Regions from separate parts of the Proteus sp. G2626 genome, predicted to be linked through region 1. Evidence: predicted binding sites of a transcription regulator. Region 1 holds the regulator's gene; each other region holds the start of a gene.

Region 1 (8,416 bases):
ATTGAAGTCAGTGTAAAAGGTAAGGTGATAATGGCTTCTTTAATTAAACGCCCTACAGGTGGTAACGCGCCCACATTATGTAAATGCCACATACCTATCATTGATAAACCTAATGCAGCAACAACCAATAGTTTTGTCAGCACCATAAAGCTTGATACTTTAAACAATAATTGCTCACCACGAGAAGAGATAGCCACTAAAGCACAAATCAGGATCAAGCCATAGAATGGGTTTTCTGATAACAATCCTTCCGTCACACCAAAAGTTTGTAAATAAGAAGCACTGTCGTTAGTAATTGCCGTTGAATAAACAAACATCCAAATCACTAACATCACAAAGTAAAGCGCACCTAATAAAATACCCCAGTTCTTACCGAGATAGCCCGTAATAACACTTGGATAGTCTTTACATTCAGGAGATTCGGCCAACGTATTAATAAATAGACGTTGGAAAAGATACATCGCTGGATAACCAATAATTGAGGAGAGTAGGAACACCCATAATCCCATAAGACCTACCTGCACAGGTAAAAATACGATACCTGCACCGATAGCCATACCAATACTCATGATAACCCAGCCCACATCATTGCTGTCGAATTTAATAGCTGCGCGCCATTCTTGTTCAGTCATACCTGCGCGACGAGCGCCAGCACTAGTTGCGGGATAGCTTGTGGTCTCTGTTTTTGAGGAAGCCGTTTCCATATTAGTACTCACTTTTTATATTGTAATTGTTAATAGCAAAACGAATTTTGGGGGTAAAAAGATCTATCTAACGTCGCGATATCAAAATAACCTTACTTTTTGCAGGTGTTATTTATTATGGGTAAATGATAGGGAATATTACGGAGAAAAAAGTTGTTATAAATCGTGATAGCCTGAAATGATTTAGAAAAAAATTCCCCCTTAAGGAGAAAAGTAGGATTATCTGTTCAAAGAGCATAGTAAATAATAACCTCCTCTCAAATGCATCCTCAAAAAACAAATAACCAATTGATTTATAAAATAAAATATATATTGTTATACAATAATAGTTAAGTATAACAATTGAAACAAATCACCAAATAAACTGTGCTGTCTATCACGATATACTATGATAATCCTTTCTATTTAGCTTTGTTATATCGTATTTGGTTAAATATGTGTTACAAAACAGCATGAATAACTATTTAATCTACTTTTTTATAAAAAAGTAGATTAATAAAATAAAAATACATAAAGAAGTGAACAGTGAAAAGAGAAGATGTTTTTCAATAGAATTAAATTCTATCATTTATAAGAGATTTACTTTTCTTGAAAAAAGCACCACAAACAACAAAGGCATTATTATTTGTGGCGCTTAGATTATAAGGGAATAAGTACTGTGATATTAATAACCACGCTCTAGAATTGGCTTTAAGAATCTTGCGGTATGTGAACCTTCAAATTCTGCAACTTGCTCAGGTGTACCCGACACCAAAATTTTTCCGCCTCCACTTCCACCTTCAGGACCGAGATCAACAATCCAATCTGCGGTTTTAATAACATCAAGATTATGCTCAATCACCACAATCGTATTACCTTGATCACGCAATTGGTGTAGAACGTCGAGTAGCAGTTCAATATCCGCGAAATGAAGCCCAGTTGTTGGTTCATCTAAAATATATAATGTCTGCCCAGTACCACGTTTTGATAGCTCTTTCGCTAACTTAACCCGTTGTGCCTCTCCCCCTGATAACGTTGTAGCAGATTGTCCTAAGCGAATATAAGACAGCCCAACATCAATCAATGTTTGTAGCTTACGAGCCAGAGCAGGAACAGCATCAAAAAATTCTCTTGCCTCTTCGATAGTCATATCCAAAGCTTCGTGAATATTTTTTCCCTTGTATTTAATTTCAAGGGTTTCACGGTTATAGCGCTGACCTTTACATTGATCACAAGGAACATACACATCCGGTAAGAAGTGCATTTCAACTTTTATAACACCATCACCTTGGCAAGCTTCACAGCGTCCACCTTTTACGTTGAAACTAAAACGACCTGGCGTATAACCACGAGTACGAGATTCAGGAACCCCTGCAAACAACTCACGAATAGGTGTAAAGACACCAGTATAGGTTGCTGGATTTGAACGAGGAGTACGACCTATTGGGCTTTGGTTAATATCAATAACTTTATCGAAATGTTCTAAACCTTCAACATCTAAATAAGGCGCAGGTACGATAGTTGTAGCCCCATTTAATTGACGTTGCGCAATAGGGAATAACGTATCATTGATAAGCGTTGATTTACCAGAGCCTGACACCCCTGTAATACAGGTAAATAAACCGACAGGTAATTTTAGATTTACATTTTTTAAGTTATTACCTTTGGCACCTAAAATCGTCAGCATTTTTTCCCGCTCAACAGGAACTCGTTTATCTGGGATCGCTATACGGCGCTCACCACTTAAGAACTTACCGGTTAATGAATTCGGATTATTGATGATATCTTCAAGTGTCCCCTGAGCAACAATTTCACCGCCGTGAACACCCGCACCTGGGCCAATATCAATAATATGATCAGCAGAACGGATAGCATCTTCATCATGCTCAACAACGATCACGGTATTACCTAAGTTACGTAAGTGGATCAATGTTTCAAGCAAACGATCATTATCTCGCTGGTGTAACCCTATTGAGGGTTCATCTAATACATACATAACACCGACTAACCCAGCACCAATTTGGCTTGCCAAACGAATACGCTGTGCTTCACCACCAGATAATGTTTCAGCTGAACGCGAAAGCGTGAGATAGTTTAAACCAACATTGACTAAAAACTTCAATCGATCACTAATCTCTTTTAAGACTTTTTCTGCAATCTTTGCACGTTGACCGCTAAGCTTTAGATTTTGGAAAAAGGTCATTGCATGGCCAATGCTGTAATCTGCTATTTCAGGCAACGTCGTATTTTCAACATACACATGACGAGCTTCACGGCGTAAACGTGTACCACCACAAGAAGCACAAGAGCGATTACTAATATACTTAGAAAGCTCTTCACGCACTGCGCTTGATTCTGTCTCGCGATAACGGCGTTCCATATTATTTAATACACCTTCAAAAGGATGATGACGAACAACAACATCACCTCTATCGTTAGTGTATTTAAACTCAATATTCTCTTTACCAGACCCCGACAAAATTATTTTTTGAATATTATCAGACAAAGAATCAAAGGGCGCTTCAACATCAAAATGATAATGTTCACCTAATGAGCGCAACATTTGGAAATAGTAGAAATTACGGCGATCCCACCCTTTTATTGCACCGCCAGCAAGAGAGATCTCACGATTTTGGATCACTAAATCAGGATCAAAAAATTGCTGAACGCCTAAACCATCACAAGTAGGACAAGCCCCGGCCGGGTTATTAAAAGAGAATAAACGAGGTTCTAATTCGCTCATACTGTAACCACAAACAGGACAGGCAAAATTGGCAGAAAAAATAATATCTTCTGCATTGTTATCATCCATATCAGAGATAACCGCTGTACCGCCTGAAAGCGCTAATGCAGTTTCAAAAGATTCCGCTAAACGTTGAGCAAGATCATCACGCACTTTAAAGCGGTCAATCACCACTTCAATGGTATGTTTTTTCTGTAATTCTAAGGTCGGCGGATCAGAAAGATCACACACTTCACCATCAATACGAGCACGAATATAGCCTTGAGCTGAAAGATTATTCAGTAACTTAATGTGTTCACCTTTACGCTCTCTCACCACGGGTGCTAACAGCATTAAGCGCTTACCTTCAGGCTGCCCAAGAACATTATCGACCATTTGGCTGACCGTTTGTGCCGCTAATGGAATATCATGATCAGGACAACGAGGCTCACCAACACGTGCAAATAAAAGACGTAGGTAATCATGTATTTCAGTAATCGTTCCCACTGTTGAACGTGGGTTATGTGACGTAGATTTCTGTTCAATCGAAATAGCGGGAGACAAACCTTCAATGTGATCAACATCAGGTTTTTCCATTAACGAAAGAAACTGACGAGCATAAGCAGAAAGCGATTCAACATAACGTCGTTGCCCTTCCGCATAAAGCGTATCAAAGGCTAAAGAGGATTTACCTGAGCCAGAAAGTCCCGTAATAACAATAAGTTTATCGCGGGGAATGACCAAATTGATATTTTTTAGATTATGGGTGCGAGCGCCCCGTACTTCGATTTTATCCATGAATATATCCCGGATTGAGAGAGTCGCCGAAAAAGAAATAATCGGATAATTATGACACAAAGTTAACTGAATGGATATACAGTATATATAGTGAAATTGAATGATGATGTAAATCCGTCATTATGAGACAGAAAAATGTCGACAATGTTCACAATTGAGAAATTCATTACTCGTCATATTCAAATTTTAGCGTACGTGATAAACTTATTCGCTTATGATTTCAAAAAATTTACTTTCGCAGGAGTACCTCACATGGCGAGCAGAGGCGTAAACAAAGTTATTCTTATCGGTAATTTAGGGCAGGATCCGGAAATCCGTTATATGCCAAGTGGTGGTGCAGTTGCTAACCTAACACTGGCAACATCAGAAAGCTGGCGCGATAAACAAACCGGTGAAATGAAAGAAAAAACCGAGTGGCACCGTGTGGTAATTTTCGGAAAATTAGCGGAAATTGCAGGCGAATATCTGCGTAAAGGTTCACAAGTGTATATCGAAGGTCAATTACAAACACGTAAATGGCAAGATCAAAGCGGCCAAGACAGATATAGCACTGAAGTTGTCGTTAACATCGGCGGCACAATGCAGATGTTAGGTGGCCGTGGTGGTCAAGATAATGCACCTTCACAAGGTGGTCAAGGCGGTTGGGGTCAACCACAACAGCCACAAGCATCACAACAATTTAGCGGTGGCGCACAATCTCGCCCAGCACAACAACCCGCAGCAACGCCAGCGCCAAGCAATGAACCACCAATGGATTTTGATGACGATATTCCGTTCTAAGATTGCTTAATCTTAAAACCTTTAAAAAATTAACCCAGCTTAGGCTGGGTTTTTTGTTGCTTATCGTCACTACATATCATCCTCTAAAATAGCGTTACAAGATGAAAATTTTTCAATTCAGATACAAAACATCGTTGTTTCCATCAGCATCTTCTTTTAAAAGAAAATTAAGAGCCGAGGTTATTTTCACAAAACCCCACTTTACACAAAGGTTTGCTCTTGAAAAATATGATAGGATTTGGATCATTAACAACGTCTGAGAGCATCTGATCCCCATGAATGAAGAGAAATTGCTCGCTCAGGCAGAAAAGCTCTGCCAGAAACGAGGTGTTCGCCTGACTTCACAACGTCTGGCAGTATTGCGTCTGATAATGCAGCAACCTTCTGCTATCAGCGCATACGACTTATTGGATTTATTACGCCAAGTTGAACCACAAGCAAAGCCACCCACGGTATATCGCGGGCTAGAATTTTTACTTGAGCAAGGATTTATCCATAAAATAGAATCCACCAACAGTTATGTGCTTTGTCATCATTTTGATGATGTTGAACATACGTCAGTAATGCTAATTTGTGACCGTTGTTTATCTGTCACTGAAAAGAACAGCCATAAAATTGAAGATGCGATTTCATTACTGGCAAAAGAGAGTGGATTTCATCTGCGCCACAGCGTAATAGAAATTCATGGGTTATGTTCACAGTGCCATGAAGCACAAGAGTGTACACACCCTGAAGGTTGTCATCATGATCACAGTATGGATGATAATCTAAAGCAGAAAAAAACCGGCGACTATAAGCCTCGTTGATTGCATTACTGCTAGAAATTCTACAAATGAAAAATGCAGATGATTTTGTGGTTTTACCCATCATCTGCATCTTTATAAAATAAGTTGTGTTGACTTATTTTGGTACAAATTACAACCATTCACCGTTACGAATAACCCCTACTGCTAAACCTTCAACAGTAAAGTTTTGCTCGCGTAAATCGACGATAATAGGTGAAAATTCTGGATTTTCTGCATGAAGCTCAATTTTATTACCGCTTTTCTTAAAGCGTTTTACGGTCACTTCATCTTCAATACGTGCCACAATCACTTGCCCGTTATGAACATCTTGCGTTTTATGTACAGCAAGTAAATCGCCATCCATAATACCGATATCTTTCATCGACATACCATTAACGCGCAATAAAAAATCTGCGCTTGGTTTAAATAGCATTGGATCAACTTGATAATGGCTTTCAATATGTTCTTGCGCTAACAATGGTTCACCAGCAGCGACTCGCCCAATTAATGGCAATCCTTCTGGCTCTTCTTCCATTAGCAAACGGATACCTCTAGATGCACCAGAGATAATTTCTATCACACCTTTACGAGCAAGCGCCTTTAAGTGCTCTTCTGCCGCATTTGGTGAGCGAAACCCAAGTTGGGAAGCTATTTCAGCCCGTGTTGGTGGCATACCCGTTTGCGAAATGTGATCACGAACCAAATCGTAAACCTGCTGCTGCCTTGCAGTTAATGCTTTCATTCCGCCCCCTGTTTGTTTATACAGTCAGACTGTGAGTATATACAGGTATATGACGATTTGAAACCTTAAATGAATATAAAATACGCATCTTTGGATTATTCTTCGACAAAAATAGAATTTTTTAACTTTATGCGAAGAAATGTCCCCAAAGAATGGTTACCCAAATAAATAATCCCAATATAATAGCAATAAGAACGGCGGCAGAACCCATATCTTTTGCACGTCCTGATAATTCGTGGTATTCAGATCCAATTCGATCGACAACTGCTTCTATGGCACTATTTACCAGTTCCAAAATTACAACCAATACAACGGAACCAACGAGTAAAATGCGCTCTAGACCACTGACATCAATGAAAAATGAAAGGATAATTGCAACCAAGGTCACAATGACTTCTTGTCTAAAAGCGGCTTCATTTATCCAAGCAGCACGAATGCCTTTGCATGAATAGCCACCAGCTTTGATGATTCGGGTAAGACCTTTATTTTGATTAGTCATAATAAACTCTATCGAAAACAAACGATTATTTTGCCACTTTTCTCTATTAATATTGTCACAGCACCACAGATCTACGAAAGACTTTCTGTTATGCTTTCGAAGTATTGCTAATAAGAGGCTACAACTATTTATGTCAGCTTGGCGTAAACTATATTATAACACATTGAATTTACCACTAAAATTACTGGTAAAAAGTAAACGAGTTCCGACTGATCCTATCACTGAATTAGGGTTGGATTCGTCGCGATCTTTTCTTTATGTGCTGCCTTATCATTCAAAGGCAGACTTACTAACATTAAGACAGCAATGTTTATCTTTAGGATTACCTGATCCACTGAAACCCATTGAGATAAGTGGAACGAAGCTCCCTGCGTATGTCTTTATTGATGACGGCCCAAGAGTATTCCGTTACTACTCACCTGATCCTCGTAAAGATTCCGTGAAAACATTCCACGCTTATCTTGATGCACATCGTAATAATCCGCATCTTGATATCGAAATGTTGCCTGTTTCTGTAATGTTTGGTCGCTCGCCTGGCCGTGAAGGCCACAATGGCGTCCCGCATTTACGTGTGCTTAACGGTATCCAAAAATTTATCGCGATCCTTTGGCTGGGGCGTGACAGTTTTGTTCGTTTTTCACCCACTGTATCAATGCGTGAAATGGCGAACGAACACGGAACTGACACCAGTATAGCGCGAAAGCTTGCCCGCGTTGCGCGTATTCATTTTTCTCGCCAGCGTTTAGCGGCCGTTGGTCCGAAATTACCAGCACGCCAAGATCTCTTCAATAAATTGCTTTCATCAAAAGCCATTGAAAAAGCCATTGAAGATGAATCAAAAGCGAAAAAAATCTCTCTCGATAAAGCACGTAAAAATGCCACTGATATCATGGAAGAAATTGCTGCTAACTTCTCGTATGAAGCAGTGCGTATTAGTGATCGCGTACTAAGTTGGACATGGAATAAGCTCTATCAAGGTATCAACGTTTATAATGCCGAACGCGTACGCAAACTCGCACAAGATGGACATGAGATTGTTTATGTACCTTGTCACCGTAGCCACATGGACTACTTACTGCTTTCTTATGTGCTTTATCATCAAGGCTTGGTTCCCCCACATATCGCAGCGGGTATTAACCTTAATTTCTGGCCAGCAGGCCCGATATTCCGCCGTTTAGGGGCTTTCTTTATACGAAGAACCTTTAAAGGTAATAAGCTGTACTCCACTATTTTCCGTGAATATTTAGGTGAGCTATTTACACGTGGCTACTCTATTGAATATTTTGTTGAGGGTGGACGTTCGCGTACAGGTCGATTGTTAGATCCTAAAACAGGAACACTTTCAATGACAGTACAAGCAATGTTACGTGGTGAAACTCGCCCAATCTCTGTTGTACCAATTTACAT
Region 2 (8,416 bases), on a different contig from region 1:
ACTATGAATGACTTTTGGATATTATGATATTCGGTCGGTTTTTTTATAATTTTGATCTGAGATTTCTTGCTTTACTTGGCGTCATATTAAAACGACGGTGGTAACTTTGTGTAAAGTAAGATTGACTTGAAAAGCCAGATTCCATTGAAATATCAACAATACTCATTTCAGTTGTCAATAGCAGTTGGTGTGCATAAATAATTCGTCTTTCACAGATCCATGTTCTTGGTGAGGTGCCATAAACATGGCTAAAAAGCTCTTTAAAAGTTGTTAACCCCATCCCAAATTCACGAGCAAATTGCTTTAATTTCCAATTTTTTAAATGATTTTTTTCCATAAAAATCTTTAAGCGATCAACTTGGCGATGACTAAGTTGGCGCAATAATGCCATTAAATCTGAACCTTGTTCAGTTGAAAGCAATAAAATCAAAAGCTCTTCAATACGTAATTGTGTGAATGTTTCAGGACAAGACTGGAGAGTAAGATATTCAAAGCCATTACTACAAAATTGAATAAGAGGTGAGTTTTGAAATAGAATAAAAGCACTAGTAAATTCCTCATCTCTGTCTATTTGGCACAGGATATCATTGTACTTAGACATGAAGTTTCTTAAGAAATCATCAGAAAGTGGGATATAGATAATATCTGTAGGTTCTACACCTTGTGTTTTTATTGTATAGTTACCTTGTTGCAGAAAAAGAACTTGATCTTCAATAGCTGTCACTGTATCAGTGCAGTTTTGTAATATAAGTGTGTTTTTTCGAATAAGAAAGAGGGCTTTTTGTTCATTTTCTAATACTTGATATTGTGGATAAAGATAAGATTTTTTTTGAATAGCACAATCATATTGCTCGGTTTTGTTACATTGTATTGTATTCATTTTTCGCCCAAAATATATTATATAAGTATCACTGTATTTTTATAAAGATAAATATAAGAGTATTTATAAAAACACTTCTTTATTATTGAGTGCTATTAAAAATAAAAAAGAGACTATTTTCTTTAATTTGATGTGGTTTTTTTTTAGATATTAGACATTGCATTTTGTTTTTCTAATTTAAGATAAGTAATTTTGTTAATTTAATGGCATTTATTATGAATTGCAAAAAAAATTTAAATTAGATAAAAATTTTATTATAGACAATAAAAAAGAGTAAGTATATTTGTGTAATTAATAATTTACATTTTATCTTAATTTTATTAAAACTTATATATAACATATACTTAAACACATCTCCTTTCCTTTACAGTGTAAATCAGTAATAGATGTATTTAAGGTGAAAGAATGAATGTTATTTCTTTATTGTGATGTTTGTGATTTTTTAGTGTTATTTTTTATTAAACAATCAGAATGAAAGATAAATATAAAGAAGATTAAGTGAAGGATGAAAAATAATTTCACTAGTGATATTTGCTTATAAAAATCATTGTTAATAATATTGAAACAATGTTAAAATAACTAAATTAACATCTTGTAACAAAAAAACAACCTTGTGAGTTGTTGCTTCTACTTTTTGATTTTTATTGTAATAGAGATCTCTTATTTATCCATCAAAAATAAATTATTTTATGAATAGAAGGTCAATACTTTTAAGTAAAAATGTATGAAAACTGAAGACCTGTGAAAAATGTTAATTTCTAATAAAAACATCCATATAAATTAGATGTTTAAATTTTACAAATCATTGACATCAATCCTGAATTATAAAATGAATAATCTTATCATTTTATTTAATTAAATATTATTTCTCCTAAGGCGCAAATCAACAAACTAAAAGGTAATAATAGGCTTATTACTAGCATTATGCTTGTCATCCATTTATTAGAATGGTGAATGCATAAGTGTATTCATTGTCAGGGAGGTAAGAATATAGCTCATTATGGAGAATAAGCGAACACTGCGAAATATTATATTTAGCGGGATATGGATAATGTGGACTCTTGCATTAATAGCCTTTTGGCGCTCTAAGATGGCTGGCGAGTTTTTGATTATCCTTATCCTAATTTTTAGTATTATTATTTATTCTATGACGTTGAGGTTAAAGAAAGTTGCTATGTTTAGTCGTAAAACTGAAACACCAAAAACTGCAGAACCTGTTGCACCAGTAATAACAGAAGAGAAAAAACCGATGCCAGAGCAAAAGTTGTACACTATTATTGCGAAAGGAACGGTATTTCAAGGCGATATTAATGTTGAAGGTGACATCCAAATTTGGGGTAAAGTATCAGGAAATATTAATGTCAAAGATGGCGTTATCCGTGTTATGCATGCCGGGCAAGTAGAAGGTGAATTAACAGCGCCAGATATTATTATTGACGGTTTTGTAAAAGGCATTTGTGCAGCAAATAATCTAGATATATTAGAACACGGTGAGCTACGAGGTACTAGCCGTTGTGGAAGTATGTCTATTAAACGTGGCGGTATTTTCACTGGACAATCAGAGCAAGTTGAACATCAAGCTAAATCGGTGGCTCAACAACGCGTTGTTTCAATAAAAGAAAGCGCTAACACAAATAAAGATAAAGTAACTGCTCCAGTAGAAAATCTACAAAAAGAAAACAAAAAATAAAGTTATTATTTTTCTTTTTATTGTTCGTTTATTATTCTATTTTATCGTTATGGTTTTAGTTTTATATGAATAGAGAATAACGATGAATTTAGAGACTCCCAGACTACATCTAAGAGAATGGCGTGAAAGTGATAAAGCGCCATTTTTTTCTGAAATTAACTCTTCTCCTGAAGTAATGCGCTATTTCCCACGTATATTATCTCAATCAGAAAGTGATAATATGGTTGAGACTATCCGTGAAAAATTTATTCAGCAAAATGGTTGGGGAATGTGGGCTGTTGAATTAAAAGAGACACAAGAGTTTATTGGTTTTGTAGGACTAAATATTCCAATAGCATCTTTGCCTTTTAGCCCTTGTGTAGAAATAGGTTGGCGTCTTGCGAAAAAGTATTGGCGTAAGGGATATACCTATGAAGCTGCTTTAGCGGTATTTAAATTTGCGTTTGAGACGCTGAGATTAGAGGAGGTTGTTGCTTTTACCGCCGTTTTGAATCTCCCTTCTCAAGGAGTGATGCAAAAATTAGGTATGCATCAATCTGATAACTTCTTTCATCCTGAATTAGATCAAACCCACCCTTTAGCTGAACATGTTTTATATCGATTGAAAAAATCTGATTTCACTTTTTAGTTGAACGAATAGTGCGTTTTTTTTCAGGAAGTGGAGGCACAGGCTTTTTATCATCAATAAGATGACGTATTGCTAAAATTGGGTGATAAATTAACATCCTAGGGCCAGCCCAACGCATGATTTGTTTCATTGCTTCTCTTTTTATGGGTTGATAACAATGGATAGGGCACTGTTTACAGGCTGGTTTATCTTCACCATAACGACATTTATCTAATCGGTTATAGGCGTAATCGACTAATTTTTGATAGTAATCAGGAGTGGCCTCAGGGTGTGAATTGGCATAAAGAGAAACCATCTTTTGAATGGTTTTTTTCTCACGATATATTCTTTTACCTGACATATTCTTCTCTCTTAGCAATAAGTTGCATTTATTATACATCTTACCATTAAGCTGATAGAGACGCTAAAATATTATTTAATGCGTGATCATAAAAAATTTTGTCAAAAAGCCTTTTCTTTTTTCTTAGAATATAATACTGTATTTATATACAGTCTATTTGCCTTTAAATGGTGAAACCAATGCGTGTGGAAATTTTATTTAATAAACAATCTAAGATAACTGACTCATTATTTCCGCTCTTAGAACACGAACTGAGAAAAAAGATCATTCCAGAATATCCAGATATGCAGTTTCGTATTGCCTTTAGTAGCATGAACTCAATTCAAGTCACAGGCATAAAAGATGAAACTAAGCATGAACATATTATGGAACTTATTCAAAGTGTTTGGGAAGATGATGGTTGGTTGCAAACAGACGATGAATAAAGTGCAGCAAAAATTTAGTAAATAAAGTAATTACGATTGTCAGAATGAATTGGCTTTTTACTTGTTTATATAAAAAGCCAATGACATAGAAAAGGAAATCACTGGCAATCGGGTTTTAAAACTGTATATCTATCAATGATGACAAATCTTATTTTCACTCGTTGTAAATCCACCCTCTGCTGGAATAAATTTACCTTTCCTTTCTAAGAAATCAACTAATTCAGTCGCTGTCATATTTTCAGCTGAGCACGTATGAAAACGTGAGTCATTGCCGAATTGTTTATGGATAGCATCAATTAGCGATGTTTTAGTAAATGCAGTCTCTGAAGAAAGGATCATTTGTAAAACTTCATGACCATGTATTGATGACATATTGAGTACCCTAAAAAATAAAAGATACATTAATTATGCATCTTTATGAGAGGGTATCTTTGTTTTTAATCATAAAAAGCGATGACATTATATCATCGCTTAAAAAGAGCCTTATTTTTCACTTCGCTGAAGTATTTTTTGCATTTCATCTTTAAGGTGAAGCTTTTCTTTTTTTAGTTTGGCAACTTCGTCGTTATAGCCAGCTCCGTTTGGACCTTCTAGTTTAGCAATTTCTTGATCGAGTCGATGATGTTTATCGTAGAGAGCTTCAAAGCGGGGATCACTATTTCTTAATTGAGAAACAAGGGATTGTTGATCTGAGAACATATAACCTCCTATGAAAAGAAATTGGGTCTCTATTTCAGTATAATCATAGATTGGTTATCTGCATGGTAGAGCATCACAAATTTACATTTCATGAAAAAACGTGATTTTTCTTTTTAAAACATTCAGAATTATCCACTCATAGTATTATTTACTAAGATGTTAGCATTCAAACACTAAAAATATTAGTATTCGGATAACGAGTAATATAAAACATCTGAATAATTTTGTTAACGGCGAAGTGTTCGCTGTAAATATGGAGAGAGTGATGAACAAAGTAATATTATCTTTAGTAGCCGCAATGTCTTTATCTGCGTGTGCACAAGCTACCGACAGTTTAGATAAAGTTGCACCTTATCCTAAGGCTCAAGAAAATCAAGTTCGTCATGTTATCGAGTTAGAGAAAAAAGATAATGAAAGCAATTATCAAGTTGAGCTAATTGTTGGTAAAGAGCAAAAAGTAGATTGTAACCATCAGTGGTTTGGTGCTGAGCTTGATGAAAAGAATTTAGAAGGTTGGGGCTATAGTTATTATGTTGTGGGAGATTTAAATGGCCCAATGTCTACCATGATGGGATGTCCAGATAATACGAAAAAAGAGGCTTTTGTACAGGCTAATTTAGGTTCTGATGCCTTTATTCGTTATAACAGCAAATTACCTATAGTCGTTTATGCGCCGAAAGATGTTGATGTGAAATACCGTGTTTGGTCTGCTGCTGATACTATTCAAAATTCAGTTAAAAAATAACGGTCTGTATATTTAGGTCATTAAAAAGCCCTTTGTTGTTAAGACTAAGGGCTTTGTTGTTATTTAAGCTAATAAAGATTAACGGATAACTAAAACTGACATTTTTGCATGGCGCACAATAGATGACGCAGTTGAGCCCAATAAGTAAGAGGAAACATTAGGTCGATGCGAAGCAATAGCGATTAAATCAGCATCAATGTGACGGGCATATTCTAAAATTTCATCTTTTGCATTACCGACACCCACATTACATACAATTTGTTCATCTGGAATTTTTGCATCTTTAATCATTTCTTGTAGTGCTACAAAAGCAAGGCGAGTGCGTTCAGATGAATCTTTGAATTTTTCAGGAATAGCCGCAAACTCAATACCAAAGAAAAGTTCAGCGTTAGGGATAACGGTGAGGAAGTGGATCTCTGGTTTACCCACCTTTGCAATTTGTTCAATGTGAGCGATCAGTTCCTGAGAAAGTTCATCTTCTAAAATATCAATGGGAACTAGGATTTTCTTATACATTACAAACCTCACTTAGCGTTAGTTTAAAATATTTACTATTATCGCTTAATCGTAAAAAATAGCTGTGATCTGTGTTCTAAATAAGAGTGAGAATGATTATTTACTACTTTATATTCTTAATCATTAAAAAGTAAGAACAGGATGAAATAATATTAATAATATAATTAAAATAAGTTATACACTTTAACTCACTGACAGAAAAGAAATTAATAATACCGTATTAAAAAAATAAGATCCTTCTTTCTTATTAAAGATAGAAAATGCATAAAAGAATGATTATCAATTATATTATTGTTCTGTATCTATAAGATTTTATTGATAAAAATAAGAGACATAAAGAGTAAAATATGGCATATTGATAGGCAATGACATCTCAATATGATGTCTGGACAGCAATCTTAGTCCCTAAACTGGATTGTTATTCAGAGTCGTTCTTTATCCTCACCAATGAGTTATGGAACCTGAAATAACCTGTGGAACTCTATTTATCTATTATAAATAGAGTAGGCTATTTAAAACCAAATAAGATTATTATTATGACACATAATCACATTGATGATATTGAGTTGGAGCAGGCTGATAATATACAGTCTGAAAAATTCAAAGCAGCTAAAAAAAGCACGTTAGTAAGTGTTTTTGTTAATATCGTTTTATCTATTTGGCAAATTACCGTGGGCTTTTTTTCACACTCACAAGGTTTAATTGCTGATGGTATTCACTCACTTTCTGATCTTATTGCTGACTTTGTTGTTTTAATTGCCAATAAAGGCAGTCAGAAACAACCTGATGCCGATCACCCCTATGGTCATTTTCGTTATGAAAATGCGGCTTCGCTTATTCTTGGGACTATTTTATTAATTGTTGGTTTAGGTATGGTGGTTTCTGCAATCCATAAAATTTTAGATCCATCAACTATTCCTGAAGTTCATCGTGTCGCATTGTATGTCGCTTTATTAGCCTTAGCTACCAAAGAAGGGCTATTTCGTTATATGCTGAGTGTCGCGAAAAAAGTGGATTCGAATATGTTAGCCGCGAATGCTTGGCATGCGCGCTCGGATGCTGCCTCTTCACTGGTTGTTGCGATTGGTATTATTGGTAGCCTTGCCGGATTTAAATTCTTTGACCCTCTTGCTGCGCTAATCGTAGGTTTATTTGTAGGGCGTATGGGATGGCGTTTTACTTATCAAGCATTGCAAGATTTAATGGATAGAGGAGCGGATGAAGAAACACTGGAAGAAATTAAACAGATTCTTATTTCAACACCAGGTGTGCAAGGCGTGCATGATTTAAAAACGCGTCGTTCAGGGGATTACTTATTGGTTGATGTGCACCTTGAAATAAAAGGTGAACTCACTGTTAGTGAAAGTCATGACATTGTAGTCAGTGCTCGTAATAATGTTTTACAAAATAAACAGATATTAAGTGTGATGGCACATGTCGATCCAGCTTAAATGAATTTGAGAATACAATAAAAAAGGTAATGATAGATTTTCATTACCTTTTTTTGTACTTCAAAAAGAACAGCTTATTACTTTAGAAATTAACGCAGTTTACTTTTACGTTATCACACAGTGCTGCGATCAGATTATCTACCGCACATTCAGCCATAGCGTAGCGAGTCTCTTTTGTTGCAGAACCAATATGTGGAACGGCAACCACATTTTTCATAGCCAATAAAGGTGACGATGAAGATAGAGGCTCTGTTTCAAAAACGTCAAGCCCAGCGCCTGCAATCTCTTTTTGTTCTAATGCATTAATTAATGCAATTTCGTCAACGACAGCGCCTCTGCCGGCATTAATTAAATAAGCATCGGATTTCATCATTGATAATTGATTTTGACTGATTAAATGATGTGTTTCAGGTGTTAATGGTAAGGTGATACACACAAAATCAGATTGCTGTAGTAATGTATCTAAATCGCAATATTGGGCATCAAAACGATCATTAATATCAGTATATTCTGTCCGTGAGTGATAAAGAATATTCATGTTAAAACCGAAGTGTGCGCGCTGTGCTAATGCGTTACCAATTCGCCCCATTCCAATAATACCCATGGTTTTGTGATGAACATCAATACCGTACCAGTCTGGTGTGATACTTTTAATCCATAAACCTTTTTTAATATTATCTGCGAGTTCAGGGATACGTCTTGAGACTGCGAGCACTAATGCCATCATGGTGTCGGCAACGGTATCTGTTAAAACTGTCGGTGTGTGCATTAACTTAATATTGCGCGCGGTTAATGCGTTAACATCAACATTGTCATAGCCAACCGAAACCGTTGAAACAACTTTTAAATGAGGGGCATGGTCTATAAAGTTTTTATCAATATTGCCACCAGCACCGAGTAATCCAGAAGCATTGGAAAGTGCTGAACGGAAATCATTAGAGTCTAAAGAGAGTCTGTTAAATTGTTTGATGTCAGCAAAGTTAGAGAGTTTTTTATACAGTTTTTCGGGAAGATCTTGGTAGAGCAAGACAATCGGTTTCAT
Region 3 (8,416 bases), on a different contig from region 1:
AATAACATAAATAAAAACACTTTCATTGGTTAAATATTTGGCTATCAAAAGTAAAATTAAACTAGGAATGTGATGAAATCACGTCGTGATCATAGGCTTAAAATTTAATTGTGATAAATTAGCGACAAATTTTTAAAGATGAGTAGAACAAATATGCGAAATCGCACGCTAAGTGATTTAGATCGTGTTGTTGCCCTTGGTGGTGGTCATGGCCTTGGACGTGTGCTTTCAGCACTCTCCTACTTAGGCACTCGCCTTACTGGTATTGTTACAACAACAGACAATGGCGGTTCTACTGGCCGTATTCGTCAAGAAGAAGGTGGCATTGCGTGGGGTGATATGCGCAATTGTATTAACCAGTTAATTACTGAGCCTTCAGTGGCTTCTGCAATGTTTGAATACCGTTTTTCAGGGACAGGGGAACTTGCTGGTCATAATTTAGGGAATTTAATGCTAAAAGCATTGGATAACCTAAGTGTTCGCCCCTTAGAAGCGATTAATCTTATTCGGGGATTATTAAGAGTCAATGCGCACCTTATTCCTATGTCTGAACAAGCCGTTGACCTGATGGCAATAGATGACCAAGGTAATGAGATTTATGGGGAGGTCAATGTTGATAATTTGCCTAAGATCCCACAAAAACTTGATCTTTATCCTAAAGTACCAACGACAAGAGAAGCCATTGAAGCCATTGAGCAAGCTGATCTTATCTTAATTGGCCCCGGTAGTTTTTTTACCAGTTTAATGCCTTTGTTATTATTGCCAGAGCTTGCACAAGCATTACGCCGTAGTAGTGCAACAACCATTTATATTGGTAATTTAGGCAAAGAGCTAAGCCCTGCGGCTGCCAGTATGACGATGTCTGATAAAATCGCCATGATGGAAAACTATATTGGCCTACAAACGATAGACGCTGTCATTATTAGCCCTGAAACACAATATGAGTCGATGAAAGGCCGGCTAATTGTGCAGGCTCAATTGGAAGCCAAAGATATTCCTTATCGCCACGACCGTCATCTATTAGGCAAAGCGATTGAGTTAACGTTGCAACAATTAGGACAACGTAACGCTTCATCTCAAGCCATTAAATAGAATTTAATCACGTAATTTCATTAAAAAAACCGCATCTGCAATAAACAGCAAGTGCGGTTTTTGTCGATAAAAACACAATATCGCTATTGGTTTTTAACTCATTTTAACTATTAAGGTGTTTTAACGTAATACGTTGACTGATGGTTTCTTCAATTTCAGATAATGTCATTGGCACATCATTTTTCATTAAACCCAGACCTGCCACAGTACGAGAAAACGATGTTAAATCCAGTGGCGGTAAATCCATTATCCAATTTTCTTCTGTTGCCAACGTATCTTCTGCATTAAGAATAGTTTGTATAACATCCGTAAAAGCTTGATGAGAAGATACCCAATCTTGATCGCCACTCGCCCAAAACCAACGCGCAGCAATAAAGTTTTTCCACATATCTTCCCAGCCATCGTAAATTCGACGTAACATTGAGGCACTCATTAATGACCATGTTTGTGCTTCTTGCTGGGTTATATAACCTTGCTGACAACCTTCTAAGCAAAGCTTGTTAAAACGACAGAGATCCCAAATAAGGTATTTCACATTTTGGATATTCATACGATTAGTGCTCATCATATCGATTTGCCATAAACGCTCGTTTTTATCATGTTCCGTCAACTCTGAAAGCAAAATATCATTTTTTAATGACTGAATATCCTCTTCTTTGCTCTCTAAAATTTGGTCGCGTAACTGATAAAAATCATTAGTATGACCCTGAGTCAGCAACCAAAACAGTTGATACACTAAATCCCAACGGTCATTAATTCCCCAACCAGCTGACAACCCACCATCATCTTTTCCTGGATTATATTCATTATATGCCCACTCATTCATTACGGCATAAGGCGCTGCTACATACAATCCCCATTCATGAGGCAATAACTGATCTGATGGCGTATTTTTTGCTTCAGATAAAATGGGCTCCTGCCCTGCTGTTAATGGTTTTGATAATTCACTATCTTGTACAGCAAATTTGCGTAACCATTTAAAAAGCAAAATAAGAAGAATAACACCAATAATGACCCCTGCAGAGCTAGGAAACCCTGCATAAACATAACCACTCATTCACTGTCCTTAATGTCTTTTTTATCTTTGTAAATAATTGACGCTTTGTTTGTGGTGATATTTAAACAGTTGAACGCCATTAAGGGAATATAAAACTAGGGAAAAAGTGAAAGATAAAAAGGGAAAAGGGATAATCCGAGGTAAATATGCAGTTATCCCTTCATTGTTCTGATTTAAATTTAGTGATTAAGAGTTCGCAATAAATTGAGCGCGCAACGCTTGCAACTTATCACGAGTGCTTGCTGCTTGTTCAAATTCAAGATCTTTGGCATGTTGATACATTTCGGCTTCTAAACGTTGGATCTCTTTTTCTAGTTCAGCAGTCGATAACAACGGGTAATTATCATGAATATCTGTTGCTTTATGCCCTTTTTTATTTTTATTACGTCCTTGGGTAGGCTGACCAATCTTAAGAATATCGCCCACTTTTTTATTTAATCCTTTAGGCACAATACCGTGTTCAAGGTTAAATTGTTGCTGTTTCTCTCGACGACGTTCGGTTTCACCAATTGCTTTCGCCATGGAGTCCGTAATTCTATCGCCATATAAAATCGCTTTACCTTCAAGGTTACGAGCCGCACGACCGATAGTCTGAATTAATGAACGTTCTGAACGTAAGAAGCCCTCTTTATCAGCATCTAAAATCGCCACCAAAGAGACCTCTGGCATATCCAAGCCTTCTCGAAGTAAGTTGATACCCACTAATACATCAAACTCACCTAGGCGTAAATCACGAATAATTTCGACACGTTCAACAGTATCAATATCAGAGTGTAAATAACGAACTCGCTCACCATGCTCTTCTAGATATTCTGTTAGATCTTCCGCCATCCGTTTTGTTAATGTGGTAACCAATACACGTTCATTTTTTGCAGCACGAATACGAATTTCAGAGAGTAAATCATCAACTTGTGTAGCAACCGGTCGCACTTCAACAATCGGATCAAGTAAGCCTGTTGGTCTTACAACTTGTTCAACAATTTCATCACCTGATTTTTCAAGCTCATATTTACCCGGTGTTGCTGAAACATAAATTGTTTGTGGTGCTAATGCTTCAAATTCTTCAAAACGTAATGGACGGTTATCAAGCGCTGAAGGCAAACGGAAACCATATTCAACCAAGGTTTCTTTACGAGAACGGTCACCTTTGTACATTCCACCAATTTGTGGAATAGTAACGTGTGATTCATCAATTACTAACAAACCGTCAGCAGGGAGGTAATCAAACAGGGTTGGTGGTGGCTCGCCCGGGCCTCTACCTGATAGATAACGCGAATAGTTTTCGATACCAGAGCAATATCCCAGCTCATTCATCATTTCGAGATCAAACTGGGTACGCTGTGTCACACGTTGTTCTTCAACGAGTTTATCATTCGCTAAAAGTACTTTGCGTCTCTCTGCAAGTTCTTTTTTAATTTCTTCCATCGCTTCAAGAATGCGCTCACGTGGTGTGACATAGTGTGTTTTGGGATAAACCGTAAAACGAGGCACATTATAATGGATTTGCCCTGTTAAAGGGTCAAATAAAGACAGGCGCTCGACTTCTTCATCAAATAATTCAACACGTAAAGCGTAATCATCAGATTCAGCAGGGAAGATATCAATAACCTCACCACGGACACGAAATGTCCCGCGCTGAAAGGCTTGATCATTACGGGTATATTGTAGATCAGCAAGACGGCGCAAAATTGCACGTTGATCGATTATCATGCCATTTGTTAGGTGAAGCATCATTTTTAAATAGCTATCAGGATCACCCAAACCATAAATCGCAGAAACAGACGACACGACAATGACATCTTTACGCTCTAATAAAGCTTTTGTCGCAGACAGACGCATTTGTTCGATATGTTCGTTAACTGAAGCATCTTTCTCAATAAAAGTATCAGAACTTGGCACATACGCTTCAGGCTGATAATAATCGTAATAAGAAACAAAGTATTCCACTGCATTTTCAGGAAAAAATTCTTTCATTTCACTGTAAAGCTGTGCTGCTAAGGTTTTATTTGGAGCAAGCACCATCGTGGGTCGATTTAAATTGGCAATTACATTAGCAATAGTAAAAGTTTTACCTGAACCTGTTACCCCTAAAAGAGTTTGATGCGCAAGCCCATCGTCTAATCCTTCACAAAGTGAAGCAATAGCTGTAGGTTGATCGCCTCCAGGCTTAAATTCAGAATGCAGTTTAAAAACTTTGCTCATATTTTCTTCTCCTCGCTGACACTCCTTATGATACTGGATAAAAATCCAGCTTCAATCTCTATCTACTAAAAATTGTATGAATAATTAGCATCAGTTATCCCCAGTTTTGAAACTGGAAAAAATTTAAAAAGCAACCCCCTATTTTGTGAATTATTCAAAGAGACGCGCAGACATCACTCGCTCTATTGATTTTATTTAATTAATTGATATGTAAGAATTAAAAATAAAAGTTGAGAATAACACCAATCTTTAGCAATGCCTTGTATTCTCTCTATTCAGAGTATTTTTATAATGGTAATACACAAGGTTATCCACAGGAATAGTGGATAACTACACAAAATTGTTATCTCTCGGTAAGTTACGTCTTTTTTTTTGCCTTAAAATATTCCTTAAAAAGGACAAAATTTATTTTTTTTATTTTTTTATTGGCTTAAAAAATAGACTTTTATTATTTACCAGAGAGAAGCTTATCAACCTAGTTTTAAACAAGAAAGATCAAGATAAGGCCTAAAATTATGCTCTTTTGTTTCATTTAAATAGGGTATCTTGCCTAAGAACGGAGCTTTAATATGTTTTTTTAATGTTGCCAGATATTCCTTCTGATATCGCCCTGCTGGCTCAACTTCATTAGCAATCCAACCCGCAAATGTTAAACCAGACTGAATAATTGCTTGTTGCGTTAATAACGCATGATTAATACAACCCAATTTAATCCCTACCGTTAAAATAACGGGAAGCTGTTCACTAATAACCCAATCAGAGAAAAATTGGTTTTCCGACAATGGCGTAAACCATCCACCAGCCCCTTCGACTAAAACCCAATCTGCTTGCTGTTTTAAGTAAGATAAACCTTCTGACATTACATTAAAATCAATAGGCTGATTCATTTCGCCGCTGACAATATGAGGCGATGTAGGTATTTCAAAACAGTAAGGATTAACACGGTGATAATCCAATTTTACTGTACTGAATTTTTGCAGTGTTAATGCATCCGAATTACGCAAACCTTCCTTTAGCCACTCACTTCCTGAAGCAACAGGTTTATAGCCTACGGTTTGATATCCTTGCTCTGTAGCACATTGCAATAGTGCACTACTCACAACGGTTTTACCCACTTCTGTATCTGTACCTGTTAAGAACACTATTTTAGCCATGTGATATTTTTCCTATAACAATTTGATAGGTAAGTAAATATTTACCTGAATCTGTTTTCCACACCTTTTCTAGTGCACGAAATTTTTGTCGAGTCATTAACCCTTTTTGTCTATCACCTTGCACAAAATTGGCACCAACGCCCTTTAAAGAAGCAAACAACGCATGTAATGAATCATAGTGTTCGGTGATTGTTTCAGTAGAAAATTGACAATGAAAACCACAACACGCTTTCTCAATATCTTGAAGAGATAAAAAAGGATTAACATGCGGATGGTTATCAAGAGATTGCCAAGCATTTCTGACTTCTTGCAAAGTCAATGTAGCGAGTGTTGAAAAATAAAGCGCGCCTTTTTTATTTACCACTTTCATGAGTGAGTTAATTGCAACGGATAAATCATCACACCATTGCATCGCTAAATTACTAAATACGATATCCATACTTTGTGGCACAATCGCACAGTGTTCTATATCACTTTGTAGATAACCATCTGCCCGTCGTTGTTGTTTTGCTACTTGTAGCATCGTATGTGATAAATCGAGTGCAATAACAAAGCGCCCGCGTTGTTTCCATTTTTGGCTAAAATACCCGGTTCCGCATCCTGCATCTAAGACAATATTGCCACTATCATAACGTGCTAAATCCATTAATTTATTGCCACTGTAGCGCTGAATATTAGCGTGATTATCATAATGAATCGCCGCTTTACCAAATGTTTGAGCTATACGTTGTTTATCTGTTTTGACTAAAGAATGCATGAAGCGTCTCGATTAACAGCTTAATATCTGAAAGGTGATGGCGAGTGGTTAACGTTATTCGTAAACGTGCACTATGAGGTGGAACTGTAGGTGGAAAGATGGCTTTTACCCAAAGCCCTTTAGATTGCAGATAATCTGAAAGTGTTTGGCATAATTGCTCATCACCAATAATTACTGGCTGAATAGCCGTTTGTGAAGGTAATAATTTAATAGGAAGCGAAACAACACCTTGGCGAAAGGTATTAATTAATTGCTGTAGATATTCTCGCTCATTATCCGCTCGCTTAATGACATTTAGAGTAGTATTTAAAGCGATAGCTTGTGCTGGTGGCATTGAGGTACTGTAAATAAGATGACGAGCATATTGTTCAAAAAATTCCGCTGTCGACTGGTTACAAAGCACTGCCGCCCCACTGACACCAAAAGCCTTACCAAAAGTCACCACTAATAGCTCAGGTTTGATACCCGCTTCATCACAACTACCTCGACCTTCTTTACCTAAAACACCAATACCGTGCGCATCATCGACCATTAGCCATGCATCATGTTGTCGGCTTATTGTTGCCATTTCTGTTAATGGCGCTTGATCTCCATCCATGCTAAATACCCCTTCGGTAACCACTAAGGTTTTACTAGCCAACGTTTTATTAAGTCGTTGAGATAAAGAGTCAGGAGAATTGTGTAAAAAACGCCATAATGTGGCTGGTGATAATACGGCGGCTTCCATTAACGAAGCATGGCAAAGTTTATCTGCAATAATGGCATCGCCTTTTTCAAGTAATGCCGAAATCACGCCTTGGTTAGCACTATAACCAGATGAAAATAGCAGTGCATTATCGTAACCCAGCCAACCTGCGAGATGTTGCTCTAATTGCGCATGAGCTTGTGTAAATCCGGTGATATGACCTGATCCACCGCTACCTACACCGTACTTATCAGCACCTTGTTGCCATGCTTTAATGACATCCGTATGTTGACTGATACCTAAATAATCATTGCCTGAAAAATTAAGGTACTTTTCACCTGATATTGTGATCAAAAAGCGCCCCGTAGCCTGTTTGATCACTTTGCGTTTTCGCCATAATGGCGTATTTCTACGCCCATTAAGTTGTTTATCTAAATAGGTTTGCCAACTCATTACAGTGCCGCGTTATAAAATTGTTCAGTGTCTTTATTGGCAACAGCTTGCATCAAAGCATCTTCTTGCTGATTGTCGCCCATAGATACTGCTAATCGTTCAGGATTTAAGCCTAATTTACGGAATAATTGGTGATCTTTATCTTCGGTCGGATTGGTTGTTGTTAATAATTTGCAACCATAGAAAATAGAGTTCGCCCCAGCCATAAAGCAGAATGCTTGTGTTTGTTCACTCATTTGCTCACGACCGGCAGAAAGGCGTACATAAGAGCGTGGCATCATGATACGAGCAACGGCGATTGTACGAATAAAATCAAAAGGATCGACATCTTCATTATCAGCTAATGGCGTACCTTTGATTTTGGCTAACATATTAATCGGCACACTTTCTGGAGGTTGTGGCAAATTGGCTAATTGCACCAACATTGCCGCGCGATCTTTCACTTCCTCACCTAACCCTAAAATTCCACCAGAGCATACCTTAATGCCTGCATTGCGAACTTTATCAAGTGTATCTAAACGATCTTGATACGTTCGCGTTGTCACGATACTGCCGTAAAATTCAGGGGAGGTATCAAGGTTATGGTTATAAAAATCCAGCCCCGCATCGGCTAATCGATTAGCTTGTGAATCATCTAATTTACCCAGAGTCATGCAGGTTTCCATACCCAGTGCTTTCACTTCTTTTACCATTTGCTCAAGGTAAGGCATATCACGTTCATGCGGATTTTTCCAAGCGGCCCCCATACAAAAACGGGTTGAACCCGCCGCTTTTGCTTTTTTTGCCGATTCAATCACTTGTTGCACTTCCATTAGGCGCTCTTTTTCTAATCCTGTTTTATAGCGCGCACTTTGAGCACAGTATTTACAATCTTCAGGGCAAGCCCCTGTTTTGATAGAAAGCAACGTACTGACTTGAATTTGTGAAGGGTCAAAATGTTGACGATGCACTTGTTGTGCTTGAAAAACCAAATCTAAAAATGGCATATCAAACAATGCTCTGGCTTCTTTTAATGT
Region 4 (8,416 bases), on a different contig from region 1:
TGGAATAACTTCGACAATACGTACCGCAATGGCAGATAATGAACGTGCCAAGTCGCGTGATAAATTTGAAATACGTGCGGCTTTTACGCCCGGCGCAAGTTCAAGCTCAAATCGCGTGATAACAGGTCCTGGTGATATGCCCACGACCTTCGCTTTAACACGATAATCATTAAGACGTGCTTCAATTAATTTACCGATACGCTCAAGCTCAAACATATCAACGGGTTCTTCTTCTACTGGCGGTGTTGTTAACAGATCCAGAGAAGGCATTGGCGTAGTTGGTTTTTGCAACGGCCTATCATTACGCATCAAAAATGGATGAATTAAAGATTCTTGCTGTTGCTGTTGCTGTTGCTGTTGCTGTTGCTGTTGCTGTTGCTGTTGCTGTTGCTGTGCAAAATGCTGAGCCATATTTGGCTGTGGTTCAATACGTGATTCCGATGCAGTTTGAGATGTAGCAGGTGGCGTAACAGGTTCAGAAACAATCGGCGTAAATACCGGCTCTATCGGTTCTTCATCCAATAAATCATCAATAGGCGAGAAAGCCTCTAATGCGGTGAGTTCTCTTTCTAACTCAATTTTTGGAGTGTACTCTTCCTCTTCATCATCGCGAGGTGAGATTTGTAAAAACGCATTACTGGTTGAATATTCTACTTTTTTCTCTATTGTTTGCGTCGGTTGTGCTGATTGTGAAGCAAACGAATGTTGAATATGAGGTTGATAACCTGTTGTTGTTTGCAATGAAGGTGCTTGTGAGGATAGTTGAGGTAACACCTCTTCTTCATCGTCATCTAATGAAATATCATCACCATAACGCGCCTGCAATTGTTGTTTAAATTGCGCAGCTAGCTGTTGTTGTTCATGAAGTGCATTCTCATCTACATCATTGTGATTATCTTCTGTTGAAGAGAATGTATTTGCAGTAACAGTAGGTTCATCCTGATAATTATCTTTTTGAGGATTCAAGGAAGAAAACGATGTTTCAATATTCGGCTCATAATAAGATGCAGATTGCTCAATAACTTCATCTGCTTCATCGCCATAGCGTTCACGCTGCTGTTCAAGAAATTGTTGGCGCAATTGTTGTTCAAAATTCGCTTGTTCTTGGATATCAGCTAACTCATCTTCAGGCTCTGTTTGAACCGCTTCTTCGCGACGACGTAGCTCGGCTTCGCGTTGCGAAGGAATATGAATGCCATAAAGCTCACGACGAGTAGGTAAACGTACTGGGTTTGGTCGAGGTAGTTCAGGCCCTAATCCTTGTTTAACTTGCGCGCCATGACTCACCAAAGCACTGGTTGCTACTCCTGCAGTCACGGCCATTTCAGGTGTTAAGGTATCTTCGCTATTTGGTGCTAACGAAAATGTTGGTTCAGCACGCCCAACTGGCATAAAGCTATCTGCCTCTGCAGGTTGATCATTTTCAACTAATGGTGTTACAGAAGGAGTGTTCTCTTCTGGTATTGAGTAAACAGAATGTTGAGGCGCACTGACATCTGGCTGAATATCTTTTTTAAGGAAGGCTTCCGGTATATCAAAACGGTAATGTTCAGGTACTTCTTCTGTTACTGTTATTTCAGGTGTTTGTTCTGCAATAGCCCCTGATACAGCAGGCGCAACTTGTGTTAATGATTGTGCATGATTGTCTGTATCATTTGTTGCACTGAAAGAAGGTAGCTCGTCTTCGTGTTCCGTTTTAGGTTGTGATGACTCAATATCTTGCTGACGAGCAAGTTCAAGCGCTGAAGGTGCGGAAAATAAGACGTCATCACTCTCTTCTGTTTTCAGTTCTGATGGTTGTTTTTCTGTTTGATTTACACGTTCAGTTACATCATCAACAAAATCCTGAGTACTATCATCATCTTCTTCGTATTCAGCTTCGTGTTGGCCTCGATTAGTAATAAAACCCACTGTACCAAGGATTACGGCACCAATCTTTTCAGTGATAGTTAACCACGACCAACCAGTAAATAGTGTAAAACCAATCGCCCAGACAGATAGTAGTGCAAGCGTTGCGCCTAATACATTAAACCAAGGTAATAAGGCCTTACTGAATAAACTACCAATAACACCGCCCGAGCTGAAATTATAGATATCATCAAAATTAAGATCAGCTAATGCACAAGAGGTAAAAACCAGAGCCAAGGCGCCAATCGTGCGAAGTGCGAGGGAAAAAAAGTCAGTATATTCACGATTTTTTTGGTAGCGTAGCGAATTCCAGCAACCAAAAACAACCACAACAGGAATTGCATAGGCAAGCAAGCCAAATGCTGAAAATAGGATATCAGCTAACCATGCTCCGATGCTGCCACCTAAATTTTGAATAGGATCATTCCATGTGGTTTGTGACCAGCTAGGATCAGAAGGATGAAAGCTAAGTAAAGAAACCATCAAAAAGACAGCACCAATCCCGATTAAAATGAGAATAGCTTCCCAAACACGACGACGGTTACTTATCTTTGTTAAACGAACATTTTTGTCTTCTGTATATTCCTGGCTCAAAGAGGGCTCTCCAGGTTTAATTTAGGGTTAAATTAAAACGGAACAACGCTGAGTTATCCCAGCGTTGAAACTGTATGCATAAACAGGAGTGTACCTAATTTTTTCCTGTTTTGCACCAACCTATTAAGTTGGCTTAGCGAGTTTTGATTACAAGGCGGTTACTTTGTTTAACTTCTTCCATAACCACGTAAGTACGTGTGTCATTAACACCAGGAAGACGTAACAGGGTTTCACCCAGTAATTTACGGTAAGCGGACATATCAGGTACACGAGTTTTCAACAGATAGTCAAAATCACCAGAAACTAAATGACATTCTTGGATTTCTTCAAGCTTTTGAACAGCCATATTAAATTGTTCAAAAACATCTGGTGCGCCACGATTTAGTGTGATTTCCACAAATACCAGTAATGATGCATCGAGGTAATGAGGGTTTAACAGCGCAGTATAACCAGAAATAAATCCTTGGCGCTCTAAACGACGTACGCGCTCTAAACAAGGCGTTGGTGATAAACCAACACGTTTAGATAACTCAACGTTTGAAATACGACCATCTTTTTGAAGCTCATTTAGAATATTCCGGTCTATTCTATCAAGATCTTTACCCGGACGTTTTTTATTATCAATCATCTCTATACTCTCTTTCTCTTTTTCTCTTACTTTATTTTCCTAGACCCATACCTGTACACCTTCAGCATCAATGTCGAAACTTCGGTATCAAATGGTCAGAGCAAACTATCAATTTATTTTCTTTTAATGCCAGATAAAACATCTATTTTATCTAAATACTCATTAGCAAATATCGCCAAGTAACTATCCTTTACCCTGTCTGCCGAAAAAATTGTACCTATAACATCCAAGGATAATTATCTTTAACAATCATGTTTTCGCAAATGTACAGCGGATTGTCAAAGCAAATGAGTAAAAATCAGAACAAGGCGCTATGTTATTCTCTATATACGCAAGATAGTCATCAATTGTAAAGCAAAATGTTTCAGGTTAATTCGATGATGTTAGCCCAATATAACTCTATAATTATTAAACTATATTAGTATTAACTATTGCTAAAATAGCTAAAATATTATGTCTATTTCTCGTCATTGGCTTTTTTTAACGTCTTATTTCTCCTACAATCCTTCAATTCGCATCACGCCTAATCAGAGATGAGGTATACATGAGCACCATCAAACATAGCAAACTTATTATTTTAGGTTCAGGCCCTGCGGGTTACACCGCTGCCGTTTATGCGGCAAGAGCAAACTTAGAACCAGTACTGATTACGGGTGTTGAAAAAGGCGGTCAGCTGACAACAACAACAGAAGTCGAAAACTGGCCCGGTGACCCAGAAGGGCTAACAGGCCCAGGCTTAATGGACCGCATGTTTCAGCACGCTGAAAAATTTAATACAGAGATTATCTCTGACCATATTAATAAAGTCGATCTGAAAAACCGTCCTTTTCGTCTATTTGGTGATGAACAAGAATATACCTGCGATGCATTAATTATCGCTACAGGCGCTTCTGCGCGTTATATCGGCTTACCTTCTGAAGAATCCTTTAAAGGCCGTGGTGTCTCTGCTTGTGCAACCTGTGACGGTTTCTTTTATCGTAACCAAAAAGTCGCCGTAGTCGGTGGAGGTAATACTGCAGTAGAAGAAGCGCTCTATTTAGCCAATATTGCCTCTGAAGTTCACCTGATCCACCGCCGTGATTCATTCCGTTCTGAAAAAATCTTAATTAATCGTTTAATGGACAAAGTTAACAGTGGCAATATTATTTTGCATACTGATCGTACCTTAGACGAAGTTCTTGGCGACGATATGGGTGTGACCAAAGTTCGTTTAAAAGATACAAAAAGCGATAAAACCGAAGAATTAGATGTAATGGGTGTTTTTATTGCCATTGGACATAGCCCAAATACCGCTATTTTTGATGGACAATTAGAATTAGATAATGGTTATATCAAAGTGCAATCAGGCACACAAGGTAATGCAACTCAAACCTCAATTGAAGGTGTTTTTGCTGCAGGTGACGTAATGGATCATATTTATCGTCAAGCAATTACCTCTGCCGGAACAGGTTGTATGGCAGCGTTAGATGCAGAACGCTACTTAGACGCACAAAAATCCAACTAAAATCATCACTTCCTTTCAAGGCGCTATTTCAGTAGCGCCTTTTACCATGTAACATACTAGCCTGGTTGCCAAAGCGTATAATTACTTACCTTGGCCTTTCTGATACTTTGTATCTCACCTGCAGATTTGAATCTTTTCTTATGGATAAAACTAAACAAAATGAAATGGTTCGATGGCTGAAACAGCAGAGTGCTCCAGCCCGTCGATGGCTACGGCTATCAATGATTTTAGGTGTCGTAAGCGGTTTATTAATTATTGCTCAAGCATGGTTATTAGCGGTTTTACTTCAAGCATTTATCATGGATAGTATTAACCGTGATACGCATATACCTACTTTCCTCACTCTTATTGGCATTTTTATCTTACGTGCAGCAGTCATGGCAATACGAGAGCGTGTTGGTTATCGCTGTGGTATGGCTGTTAGGCAACAAATTCGTAAAATTGTCCTTGATAGACTTGAAGAATTAGGCCCTGTTTGGGTTAAAGGCAAACCCGCTGGAAGCTGGGCAACTATTATTCTAGAACAAATTGAAGATATGCAAGATTACTATGCACGTTATCTTCCACAAATGTATCTTTCCGCTATTGTTCCTATTCTTATTCTTATCACCCTATTTCCTGTTAACTGGGTTGCGGGTTTAATTTTATTCTTTACTGCCCCTCTAATTCCCTTGTTTATGGCATTAGTCGGATTAGGTGCTGCTGATGCAAACCGCAGAAACTTTCTCGCTTTAGGTCGTTTAAGTGGTAACTTCCTCGATAGATTAAGAGGGCTTGATACATTACGGTTATTTAACCGCGGTAATGCTGAAGTCAAACAAATTACAGAAGCCACAGAAGATTTCCGTAAACGCACGATGGAAGTGCTTAGAATGGCGTTCCTTTCTTCTGGCGTATTGGAATTCTTTACCGCTGTTTCTATTGCCGTTGTTGCTGTTTATTTCGGTTTTTCTTACTTAGGTGAACTTAACTTTGGTAGCTATGGTCTAGGTGTTACCCTCTTTTCGGGGTTCTTAGCGCTGATCCTTGCCCCTGAATTTTTTCAACCTTTACGAGATTTAGGCACTTATTATCACGCAAAAGCGCAAGCAGTGGGCGCAGCAGAATCTCTCGTTGAGTTTTTAGAAACTGATGGCGAAAAACCACAATTAGCAGGTAATGCGCGTGTCAATACAAACGAAGGTATTGAAATAACAGCACATGAACTAGAGATTTTATCGCATCAAGGGGTAAAATTAGCGGGTCCATTAAGTTTTACGATTAGTCCTCAGCAACGTATTGCGATTGTAGGCCAAAGTGGTGCAGGAAAAAGCTCATTATTGAATGTACTTTTAGGCTTTTTACCCTATCGGGGTTCATTAAAAGTTAATGGCATTGAATTAACTCAGCTTTCACCTGAAGCATGGCGTCAATGTTTAAGTTGGGTGGGACAAAATCCCAATTTACCTGAACAAACTTTACTTGATAATGTGCGTTTGAGTGCTCCCGAGGCCAGTTCAGAACAAATAAATCTGGCTATTGAAAAAGCCTATGTCAGCGATTTTATTAACGATTTACCTGATGGGTTAAATACAGTAATTGGCGATGGTGCTGCACGTCTTTCTGTTGGTCAAGCACAACGCATTGCTGTAGCACGTGCATTATTATCCCCTTGCCAATTTTTGTTATTGGATGAACCTGCAGCAAGCCTTGATTCTCATAGCGAACAACGTGTGATGCACGCTCTTAATAATGCGTCATTAAATCAAACTACGTTACTTGTTACCCATTTATTGGAAGAAACATTAGGTTACGATCAAATTTGGGTAATGGAAAAAGGTCAAATTATTGAAACGGGCACTTATGCATCATTAAGCCAACAGCAAGGTGCTTTTGCCCGTCTTCTTGCTCATCGTAAAGAGGAACTTTAATCATGAGAGTATTGCTTCCTTTTCTCGCACTCTATCGTCGCCATTGGTTTATGTTATTGCTAGGGATTATTCTCGCTATCTTAACCTTACTTGCGAGTATCGGCCTTTTAACATTATCAGGCTGGTTTTTAGCAGGCACGTCTTTAGCCGGTTTTGCGGGGATCTATAGTTTTAACTATATGCTACCTGCGGCAGGTGTTCGTGGTGCCGCAATATTTCGTACAGCAGGCCGTTATTTTGAAAGACTTGTTAGTCATGATGCAACATTTCGGGTGTTATCGCACTTACGTGTGTTTACCTTCAAAAAGATCTTACCTCTTTCACCAGGTGGGATTGCGCGTTTTCGTCAAGGTGAGTTACTTAACCGCTTAGTGGCTGATGTTGAAACATTAGATCACCTTTATATTCGTGTTATCTCACCAATTATTGCCGCTTTTGTCGTCATTATGATGATTATGTTTGGTCTTGGTTTAATTGATGCCCACTTAGCCAACACATTAGGTGGCATTATGCTCACCTTGCTGATTATTTTACCTTTTGTGTTCTATTATGCAGGTAAACCTATTGGCCGTGATCTGACCGACTTACGTGGACAATATCGCACAGTATTAACCAGTATGTTACAAGGACAAGCTGAGCTAACTGTTTTTGGCGCATTGCCTCGCTTTAGACAGAACTTAGCGCAACTTGAAGCTAAGTGGTTACGCAGACAAGCACAACAAGCAAACTTAACCGGTTTATCGCAATCCCTCATGATCCTCGCATCAGGGCTGACCGCAACCTTAATTCTATGGCTGGCAGCGGGTGGCATAGACCATAATTTTATGCCTGAAGCCTTAATAGCTTTATTCACTTTCTGTGCACTCGCTGCTTTCGAGTCGTTAGCACCTGTTACTGTTGCGTTTCAGCATTTAGGGCAAGTAATGGCATCAGCAACTCGTATTTCTCATTTAATTGAGCAAAAACCCGATGTCTCTTTCCCTGAAAAAGGAGGAGAAAGAAAAAATAGTGCTTCACTCACCCTGCATAATATTTGCTTTACTTACCCAACTCAGCCGATGCAAGTAATTAATCATGTTGATTTGACTATTGAAGCAGGGCAACACATCGCATTATTAGGAAAAACAGGTTGTGGTAAATCAACGCTATTACAGTTAATCAATCGTGCGTTTGATCCGACTCATGGCACTATCCGCTTAAATAATTCACCTATTGCTGATTATGATGAAACAACTCTACGTTCAATGATGTCTGTTGTTCCTCAACGTGTTCATGTCTTTAGCCACACATTAAGAGAAAACTTAATTATGGCAAAAGAAGAGGCAACGGATGAAGAACTCAGTCATGCGCTTCAGCAAGTTGGCCTTGGACACCTGCTGGACAATGATGAAGGTTTAAATGCATGGATGGGCGATGGTGGTAGACAGCTCTCAGGTGGTGAACAACGACGTTTAGGTCTTGCAAGAGCTCTACTCCATAATGCACCTCTTGTATTACTGGATGAGCCAACAGAAGGCCTTGACGCCGATACAGAACAACAGATCCTTACTCTCTTACATCAACATTGTCAGGGTAAAGCGGTATTAATGATCACTCACCGACTTCACGGTTTAGATAAAATGGATAAAATCTGCGTTATGGATGGCGGGAAAATCGTTGAAACAGGCACTCATGCTTCGTTATTACAGCAACAAGGGCATTATGCTAAATTTCACCAAAGACAAGCACTATTAACTCCGACTCACGAGGCATAATATGCCATTGTTTCAATTAGACGATAGTGATTTGGATTTTCCAGAGCCTCATTTAGCATTAAAAGAGCCTAATGGATTATTAGCGATAGGGGGAGAAATCTCCCCTGCTCGATTACGT

The links. The regulator LexA, encoded in region 1, represses DNA repair genes until DNA is damaged. The targets are predictions, from matches to a motif close to TNCTGTATGTACATACAGNA.
Region 2: the regulator LexA is predicted to act here: its motif matches at 3,673-3,692, upstream of GWJ05_RS06810 (DinI-like family protein).
Region 3: the regulator LexA is predicted to act here: its motif matches at 4,383-4,402, upstream of uvrB (excinuclease ABC subunit UvrB).
Region 4: the regulator LexA is predicted to act here: its motif matches at 2,571-2,590, upstream of GWJ05_RS17435 (DNA translocase FtsK 4TM domain-containing protein).

What each region holds. Positions count from the first base shown of each region.
Region 1 covers NZ_JAABNH010000007.1:395,900-404,315, forward strand. Annotated here, with positions in the region: gene GWJ05_RS04230 (amino acid permease) at 1-704, opposite strand, end outside; gene uvrA (excinuclease ABC subunit UvrA) at 1,369-4,203, opposite strand; gene ssb1 (single-stranded DNA-binding protein SSB1) at 4,456-4,983, shown strand; gene zur (zinc uptake transcriptional repressor Zur) at 5,259-5,789, shown strand; gene lexA (transcriptional repressor LexA) at 5,899-6,510, opposite strand; gene GWJ05_RS04255 (diacylglycerol kinase) at 6,638-7,009, opposite strand; gene plsB (glycerol-3-phosphate 1-O-acyltransferase PlsB) at 7,140-8,416, shown strand, end outside.
Region 2 covers NZ_JAABNH010000013.1:20,916-29,331, reverse strand. Annotated here, with positions in the region: gene GWJ05_RS06830 (helix-turn-helix transcriptional regulator) at 44-880, opposite strand; gene GWJ05_RS06825 (bactofilin family protein) at 2,055-2,570, shown strand; gene GWJ05_RS06820 (GNAT family N-acetyltransferase) at 2,653-3,198, shown strand; gene GWJ05_RS06815 (nitrous oxide-stimulated promoter family protein) at 3,188-3,538, opposite strand; gene GWJ05_RS06810 (DinI-like family protein) at 3,718-3,963, shown strand; gene GWJ05_RS06805 (YecH family metal-binding protein) at 4,096-4,335, opposite strand; gene GWJ05_RS06800 (DUF465 domain-containing protein) at 4,447-4,662, opposite strand; gene eco (serine protease inhibitor ecotin) at 4,928-5,407, shown strand; gene GWJ05_RS06790 (universal stress protein) at 5,486-5,923, opposite strand; gene GWJ05_RS06785 (cation diffusion facilitator family transporter) at 6,460-7,374, shown strand; gene ghrB (glyoxylate/hydroxypyruvate reductase GhrB) at 7,457-8,416, opposite strand.
Region 3 covers NZ_JAABNH010000029.1:146,789-155,204, reverse strand. Annotated here, with positions in the region: gene yvcK (uridine diphosphate-N-acetylglucosamine-binding protein YvcK) at 154-1,092, shown strand; gene GWJ05_RS16980 (DUF1266 domain-containing protein) at 1,196-2,149, opposite strand; gene uvrB (excinuclease ABC subunit UvrB) at 2,336-4,351, opposite strand; gene bioD (dethiobiotin synthase) at 4,822-5,505, opposite strand; gene bioC (malonyl-ACP O-methyltransferase BioC) at 5,498-6,262, opposite strand; gene bioF (8-amino-7-oxononanoate synthase) at 6,237-7,400, opposite strand; gene bioB (biotin synthase BioB) at 7,400-8,416, opposite strand, start outside.
Region 4 covers NZ_JAABNH010000029.1:248,911-257,326, reverse strand. Annotated here, with positions in the region: gene GWJ05_RS17435 (DNA translocase FtsK 4TM domain-containing protein) at 1-2,502, opposite strand, end outside; gene lrp (leucine-responsive transcriptional regulator Lrp) at 2,636-3,130, opposite strand; gene trxB (thioredoxin-disulfide reductase) at 3,675-4,634, shown strand; gene cydD (heme ABC transporter permease/ATP-binding protein CydD) at 4,775-6,544, shown strand; gene cydC (heme ABC transporter ATP-binding protein/permease CydC) at 6,547-8,298, shown strand; gene aat (leucyl/phenylalanyl-tRNA--protein transferase) at 8,300-8,416, shown strand, end outside.